One region of the Anaerofustis sp. NSJ-163 genome, then DNA from elsewhere that is predicted to be linked to it. Evidence: riboswitches for the same ligand, from Rfam matches in the RefSeq annotation. Region 1 holds a riboswitch; the other holds the start of a gene.
What was found. A riboswitch is a leader RNA that binds a small molecule or an ion and turns the genes downstream of it on or off. The one in region 1 is predicted to bind lysine.

Region 1 (4,283 bases):
AAAAGCATCATTAAATGATGCTTTTTTTTGTATTTGAAATATTTTTATTATTTATTTTTAGTTATATTCTTTATAGCATATAAAACAGCTACCATTAGTACTATACCAATAGGAAGTGATACCCATGCTGTTTGAACAAAACCTGCAATAATGTATGTTACAAAAGATACGGCTGCTACAGTCATAGCATAAGGAAGCTGAGTCGATACATGATTGACATGATCACATCTGGCACCAGCTGAAGACATAATTGTCGTATCGGAAATAGGAGAACAATGGTCTCCACATACAGCACCGGCCATACAAGCCGAAATTGATATAATCATAAGTTGAGGATTTGAATTAGCAAATACAGAAACTACTATAGGAATAAGTATACCAAACGTTCCCCAAGATGTACCCGTTGCAAAAGATAAAAAACATCCAACCAAAAATATGATTGCCGGCAAAAAGTTCATTAAAGAAGCTGCGTTATTTTGCATCATACCTCCAACAAATTCAGCAGCTCCCAAACTATCTGTCATAGCTTTCAATGTCCAAGCAAAAGTCAAAATCAAAATAGCAGGAACCATAGCTTTAAACCCTTCTGGAATACAATCCATACATTCATTGAATTTCAAAACTTTTCTTGCAACATATAAAATAACAGTTATAAACAAAGCAAATATACTACCTATAGATAATCCCACAGATGCATCACTGTTTGAAAAGGCTTCTATAAATCCTGCTCCGGAAAACAAACCGCCAGTATAAACCATTCCAATAATACAACATATTATAAGAGAAATTATAGGAATAATTAAATCAATTACTTTACCATTTTCATTTACATCACTATATTCTTCTTCAACAAACCCCGAATTTAAAATAGAATGCAAATCTCCTTTTGATGCATTTTCCTCATGTTTTTTCATAGGACCATAATCAAATTTGAGTAAAACCAAAGAAATCATCATTGTAATTGTCAAAAATGCATAAAAGTTAAAAGGAATTGCCTGAATAAATACAGAAAACCCATCTTCCCCCGGAACAAATCCAGTCACAGCAGCAGCCCATGAAGATATAGGAGCAATAATACAAACAGGAGCTGCCGTAGCATCTATAAGATAAGCAAGCTTTGCTCTTGATACTTTATGTTTATCTGTTATTGGTCTCATAACGCTACCAACAGTCAAACAATTAAAATAATCATCTATAAAAATTAATACACCTAATAAAATCGTTGCTAGTTGAGCACCTGCACGTGTTTTTATTTTTTTACTTGCCCAGTTACCAAAAGCAGCAGAACCGCCTGCTTTATTCATTAAGGCAACCATTCCTCCAAGAACAACAAGGAAAATTAAAATACCTACATTGTAACTGTCTGAAAGAACAGCAATAATACCATCATTTAATACATGAGTTACAGTTCCTTCAAAACTACCTGCAGCATAAAAAATACCGCCAAAAACAATACCTATAAATAATGAACTGTAAACTTCTTTTGTAATAAGTGCAAGAACAATAGCAATAATTGGAGGAACTAAAGACCAGAAAGTTGCATACATAGCTGGTTTAGCTGCTTCAGTTGTTTCTGCACCTAAGATTGGGAATACTAACATTAAAATAAGCATAAAGCTAGCAATTCCCGTCATTAATTTCTTCTTTGAAATTTTCATCGTACACCCCTTCAATTTATTTAAATTATGTAAATAAAGACAAATAAAAAAGCCTTAAATGACATCACTTTAGGACGCATTCATGGCAAAATAAATTTACTATAGATAGCGCTCCACAATCGTGACAGTATATTACATATTATGTAATATACCAGAATATAAATTATTTGGGTAATATATATTCTTCGGCAGTATCCCCTTTCCTTTATATAAGTCCCAAAATATAATATAAAGTACTGATGAACACCGCACCTCTATCATTTTATATTTACCTTTCTTTTTTACCATTTTTACATAATATTGTCAAGTTTTATTTAATATATGACAAATTTATCAAAAAATTTTTTACTTTTCGCTTAACATTATATAGTCATCTTTATTTTCCTTATAAATTTTAAACCCATATTTCAAGTATAAATCTTTTGCATAATTATCTTTACTTACAGATAAGGATACATTATTATACATTGGTCTTAAATTTAGTAAAAATATTTTTAATAAATTTTCTCCAATACCTTTATTTCTGTAACTTTTTTCAACAGACATACATAATTCAGGAATCTCTTTCGAAACATATCCATATCCATGTATATTATCATCAAACAATATGCTCCAAATCATAGCAATAATTTTTCCTTTATGTTCACATACATAACAAATATCTTTATTTAATTTGAAATTCTCATAATATATTTTAATATTTGGATCTTTTAAAATATCTTTTGAAATTGTAATATTATTTCCAACATAAATTGCATAATAAGTAAAATCTTTCAAAAAATATATCTCATTACCTTTTATTTTTCTTATTTTATAGTCTTCATTCATATATTTAACCTTCAAAAAAAAGGCACTTATAAAAGTGCCTTTTAGTAATTTTTATTTCTTAGAATTTTTTATTCTAGCTTGAGCAGCAGCAAGTCTTGCAATTGGAACCCTGAATGGAGAACATGATACATAATCAAGTCCTACACTGTCAAAGAATTCAATACTTGCAGGATCCCCACCTTGTTCACCACAAACACCACAGTGAATATCTGGATTAACTTCTCTGCCTTTCTTAACCGCCATATCAACAAGTTGACCAACACCTTCAGTATCAATTGTTGCAAATGGGTCTTTAGGGAAAATACCTTTTTCAATATATTCTTTAATATAAACCCCGGCATCATCTCTACTAAATCCATATGTCATTTGTGTTAAGTCATTTGTACCAAATGAGTAGAATTCCGCAACTTTTGCAAGTTGATCTGAAGTTAATGCAGCTCTTGGTATTTCAATCATAGTACCAACTTTGTAATCAATTTTAATTCCTGTTTCTTTAAATATATCATTTACAGTTTCTCTTATTCTGTCAACTACATATTTAAGTTCTAAATAACTACCTGCTAAAGGTACCATAATTTCAGGAGTAATATCTAAATTATCTTCTTGTTTTGCTTCGATTGCAGCCATTATGATAGCTCTTGTTTGCATATTTGCAATTTCAGGATATGTTACAGCAAGTCTACAACCTCTATGACCAAGCATTGGGTTAAGTTCATGAAGTTCGTTTACTCTTGCTTTTAATTCTTCAAAAGTTAATCCCATGTCTTTTGCAAGTTGCTTAATATCTTCATCTTCTTTAGGAAGGAATTCATGTAGTGGTGGATCAAGAAGTCTGATAACAACTGGTTTTCCACCCATTGCTTTAAATAGACCTTTAAAATCATTCTTTTGCATTGGTAGAATTTCAGCTAATGCATCTTCTCTTTGAATTAATGTTTTAGCACAAATCATTTTTCTAAAAGCAAAAATTCTATCAGCTTCAAAGAACATATGCTCTGTTCTGCATAATCCGATACCTTCTGCACCATAATTAGCAGCAACAGTTGCATCTTTTACTGTATCTGCATTTGTTCTTATTTTAAGTCTTCTTATTTCATCAGCCCATTCCATTACTTTATTAAAGTCATCTGATAAAACAGCATCTACAGTTTTAATCTTTCCTTCGTATACATTACCTGTTGAACCGTTTATTGATAAATAATATCCTTCATAGAATATTTTACCGCCTATTTCAACATATTTTTCTTCTTCGTTAACATGAGCAGCTTCACAACCGGCTACACAGCATTTACCCATACCTCTGGCAACAACGGCAGCATGAGAAGTCATACCTCCTGTAGCAGTTAAAATACCATTTGCAGAGTTCATACCTTCAATATCTTCAGGTGAAGTTTCTTTTCTAACAAGTAATACTTCTTCTCCTCTTTCTTTTGCTTCAACAGCATCTTCTGCAGAGAAGTAAATTTTACCACAACCGGCACCCGGAGAAGCAGGAAGACCTTTTGTCAAAGGAATAGCTTTTGCTAACTCATCAGTATCGAAACCTTTATGTAACAATTGATTTAATGTTGAAGGTTCAAGTCTTAAGATAGCTTCTTCTTTTGTAATTAAACCTTCTTCAACCATATCAACCGCAACTTTTAATGAAGCTTGAGCAGTTCTCTTTCCTGCACGTGTTTGAAGTAAGTATAATTTACCCTCTTCAATTGTAAATTCAATATCTTGCATATCTTTGTAATGATTTTCCAAAAGTTTACATGCACTGATAAACTCATCATAAACTGAAGGCATTACATC
Region 2 (4,283 bases), on a different contig from region 1:
TACCATTTCCAATTTATCATTTGTTATATTCGTTCTTTCTTTCATTAGAATGTTTTGAAGTCTTTCTTTTGCTATATCTTTACTTTTATTTTCATCTGTTTTATCCCTAAAAAAATCAAACATATCTCCTCCTAAAATCCAAGACTATGAACAAGCCTTTTTACCAAATTTTCTTTCTTTACAATATTTCTTATTGGTATTTCTTCCCCTGTTATTCTTCTTGCTATGTCCATATACGCTTGTCCTGTTATTAAATCTTCTTTTCCCGCCACCGGCTCTCCTCTATTTGAAGAAATAACAATTTCTTTTTCATCAGGAACAATTCCAATAAGTTCTATACCTAAAATATCCAAAATGTCATTTGTATCCATCATCTGACCTTTTTTCATCATATCTTCTTTTGCTCTATTAATTATTAATTTTGTATTTTCTATTCCATTTACATCAAGAAGGGATATTATTCTATCAGCATCTCTAACCGCAGAAACTTCGGGAGTGGTTACAACTATTGCATCTTTTGCACCGGCAACCGCATTTTGAAAACCTTGCTCTATTCCTGCAGGAGAATCAACTATTATGTAATCAAAAGTATTTTCAAGTTCTTTACAAATTTTTCTCATTTGAGTTGGTCTTATTGCCGTTTTATCCTTTGTTTGCGAAGCCGGAAGCAAGTATAATCCATCATAGCGTTTATCTTTAATAAGTGCTTGCTTTAATCTACATCTGTTTTCAATTACATCAATAATAGTATAAACAATCCTGTTTTCAAGCCCCAATATTACATCTAAGTTTCTAAGTCCTATATCAGCATCTATAACAACAGTCTTTTTCCCCAGCTTACTTAAGGATACACCAATATTTGCAGTAGATGTAGTCTTTCCGACTCCTCCTTTTCCCGATGTAATAACCAAAGTTTTTCCCATTTTTATGTTCTTCCTCTTTTCGCTTTTTTATAAATAATATCAATCTTATTTAAAATTTTTTGTCTTTATTTGTTATTAAAATAAAAAAATCAATGTAAGAAAAAATAATTATGAAAATATTATGAAAAAAAATAAATAAATTATATTTAAAATATTATTTAAAAAAAAGAATTTGTGAATTTAATTTTTACATACAAAACTACACTAAAACTATAATAAAAGGCTTGCAATAAAACGCATTTATTACTATAATAAAAACAATAGAATTTATATATCATAGTGTTAAAATAGAGGTGCAAATTTTATCAGTAATTTATTGGATATAGGTAAATATAAGTGAAAATAAATGAAAGGAAAATTTGCCGAGGATTGGCACTTTTTACCGGGTGTCTTTTCGGGCTTAATGTTAAGAGCATTAAGACTGTCATCGACTTTGATGGAGTGCTATTCACTAATACTGATTTATTTACGTATTATGAGTCGCATTGTCGACTTTTATTTTTTATAACACTATAAAAAATATTTAGGAGGATTTTTATGGGAAAATACAATGTAGCTGTTGTTGGTGCAACAGGTGTTGTAGGACAAAAAATGATTGAAGTACTTGAAGAAAGCAAAATTGATGTTAATAACTTTTACCCTATGGCATCAATAAGATCAGCAGGAAAAAAAGTTAAATTTAACGGAAATGAATATACTGTAGAAGAATTAACAGAACATTCTTTTGACAAAGATATCGACTTTGCATTATTTTCAGCAGGCGGAGGAACAAGTTTAAAATATGCACCTATCGCAGCAAAAAACGGAGTTGTTGTAATTGATAACTCTTCAGCATGGAGAATGGATGATGAAGTACCTTTGGTTGTACCTGAAGTAAATCCAAAAGACGCTTTAAAAAACAAAGGGATAATCGCAAATCCAAACTGCTCAACTATCCAAGCAATGGTAGTTTTAAAACCTCTTCATGATGCGTATAAAATAAAAAGAGTAATTTATTCTACATACCAAGCAGTTGCAGGTTCTGGACTAAAAGGAATAAAAGATCTTGAAGAAGGAGTTAAAGGCGGTAAAAATGAATTTTACCCTGTTCAAATCGCATATAACTGTCTTCCTCATATTGATGAATTTACAGAAAACGGATATACAAAAGAAGAACTTAAAATGGTCAATGAAACACATAAAATTCTTGGTGACTACGATGTAAAAGTTACTGCAACAACAGTAAGAGTACCTGTTTTTGTAGGTCATAGCGAAAGCATCAACCTTGAATTTGAAAAACCTTTTGACCTTGAAGAAGCAAGAGAATTATTAAGAAAAGCTCCTGGCGTAATAGTAAAAGACGATATTTCAGTTCCAGAATACCCTACTGTACTTGATGCAGCAGGCGGAGATGAAGTTTACGTTGGAAGAATAAGAAGAGACTTTTCTGTTGAAAGCGGAATGAACTTATGGTGTGTAGGTGATAACATCAGAAAAGGTGCTGCATCTAATACAGTTCAAATCGCTGAATATTTAATTAAAGAAAATTTCTTTGGAAAGGAAAATAATTAATATGTCTATTTTTAAAGGTGTAAGTACTGCTTTAGTTACCCCATTTGATGAAAATAATAAAGTAAACTATAGTGTACTTGAAGAACTTATTAACTCACAAATAGAAAATGGTATTAACGGTCTTGTAATTTGTGGAACAACAGGAGAATCTCCAACTGTTACAGATGAAGAAAAAGACCAAATTTTCAAAGTTTCAAATGAGGTAATAAACGGCAGAGTTCCTTTTATTGCGGGAACGGGAACAAATAATACAGAACATGTTCTTCAATTGACAGAAATAGCCGCAAAAAGAGGTGCGGACGCTGTTTTAATCAATAATCCTTATTACAATAAATCAAGTGATGAAGGAATTTATAAAAGTTATGAATATATAAGTGACAGAGTAGATGTACCTATTATTGTTTATAACGTTCCGTCAAGAACAGGTAAAAATATATCTGCATCACTTGCTATTGAACTTACTAAAATAAAAAACGTAAAAGGTTTTAAAGAAGCAAGTGGAGATTTATCTCAAGTTGCAAGAATAATGAAAGATTTACCTGAAGATGTAGAATTATATTCAGGTAATGACGATCAAATTATGCCTGTTTTATCTCTTGGAGGAGATGGTGTAATTTCAACATGTTCAAACATTATTCCTAAAGAATGTGTTGCATTAACAGATGCATTCTTTAATGGCGATATCAAAACGGCAATTCAAAAACAACTTGATATCTTACCAATGTGCGATGCACTATTCTGTGAATGTAATCCAATCCCTGTAAAAACTGCCATGAAAATAATGGGACTTAATACAGGTGATATGAGACTTCCTTTAACAGAGCTTACAGGAAGCAAAAGAGAGTTTTTAGAAAAAACATTGAAAGAATATTCTTTAATCTAAGAGGCAAATATGATAAAAGTTATGATTAGCGGCTTTAACGGAGCCATGGGACAAAATGTAAAAAACATAGTCGAAGGATATGAAGATATGCAAATCGTATGCGGATTTGATAAAAACATAAAAGGAAATGAAGAATATCCTATATATGATTCCTTTGATAAAATAAAAGAAGATATAGATGTTGTAATAGATTTCTCTCATTTTAGTCTTGTTGACAGTTTAATAGACTTTTGTGTTAAAAACAATATTGCACTTGTATGTGCTACAACAGGTCTTGATGAAGATACAAACAAACATTTAGATGAAGCAAGCAAAACTATACCTGTATTTAAAACAGGAAACTTCTCTTATGGCATAAGCGTTGTAAGCAAAATGCTTGAACTTGGCGCTAAACTTCTTTGTGAAGATTTTGATACCGAAATAATAGAAAAACATCACAACAGAAAAGTAGATGCTCCAAGTGGAACAGCTTATATGCTTGCAGATGTAATAAAAGAAAATTCAAATAAAGAACTTGAATACAAATTTTCAAGATATGGTAAAGATGTTAAAAGAGAAAAAAGCGATCTTACAATACACGCTGTAAGAGGCGGTACTATTGTAGGAGAACATGAAGTAATCTTCGCCGGAGAAGATGAAATAATAGAAGTAAAACATACAGCATTATCAAGAAAAGTATTTGCAGTGGGAGCAGTTAAAGCAGGCAGATACATATATGATAAAGGAAATGGATATTTCCAAATGAATGATATAATTTAAGGAGAAAATAATGGATAACGCTAAATTAAAAGAACAATTTGACTTAACAAACCCTTATGAAATCGCTAAATACATTAAGGCTGCACAAAAAAGTACACCTATCAAACTTTATGTTAAAGGTGATTTAGTAGAAAACATGCTTGAAGGACTTGAATATTACGGGACAC

Region 2: it holds a riboswitch for lysine, as region 1 does, so the genes downstream of both, M6G78_RS06565 (aspartate-semialdehyde dehydrogenase) here and M6G78_RS07615 (Na+/H+ antiporter NhaC family protein) in region 1, are expected to answer to the same signal.

What each region holds. Positions count from the first base shown of each region.
Region 1 is NZ_JAMYJV010000005.1:16,619-20,901, forward strand. Features, by position in the region: gene M6G78_RS07615 (Na+/H+ antiporter NhaC family protein) at 48-1,658, opposite strand; lysine riboswitch at 1,757-1,923, opposite strand; gene M6G78_RS07620 (GNAT family N-acetyltransferase) at 2,004-2,486, opposite strand; gene ppdK (pyruvate, phosphate dikinase) at 2,538-4,283, opposite strand, start outside.
Region 2 is NZ_JAMYJV010000004.1:62,046-66,328, forward strand. Features, by position in the region: gene M6G78_RS06555 (cell division topological specificity factor MinE) at 1-123, opposite strand, end outside; gene minD (septum site-determining protein MinD) at 132-923, opposite strand; lysine riboswitch at 1,204-1,378, shown strand; gene M6G78_RS06565 (aspartate-semialdehyde dehydrogenase) at 1,461-2,474, shown strand; gene dapA (4-hydroxy-tetrahydrodipicolinate synthase) at 2,476-3,357, shown strand; gene dapB (4-hydroxy-tetrahydrodipicolinate reductase) at 3,367-4,116, shown strand; gene dapD (2,3,4,5-tetrahydropyridine-2,6-dicarboxylate N-acetyltransferase) at 4,127-4,283, shown strand, end outside.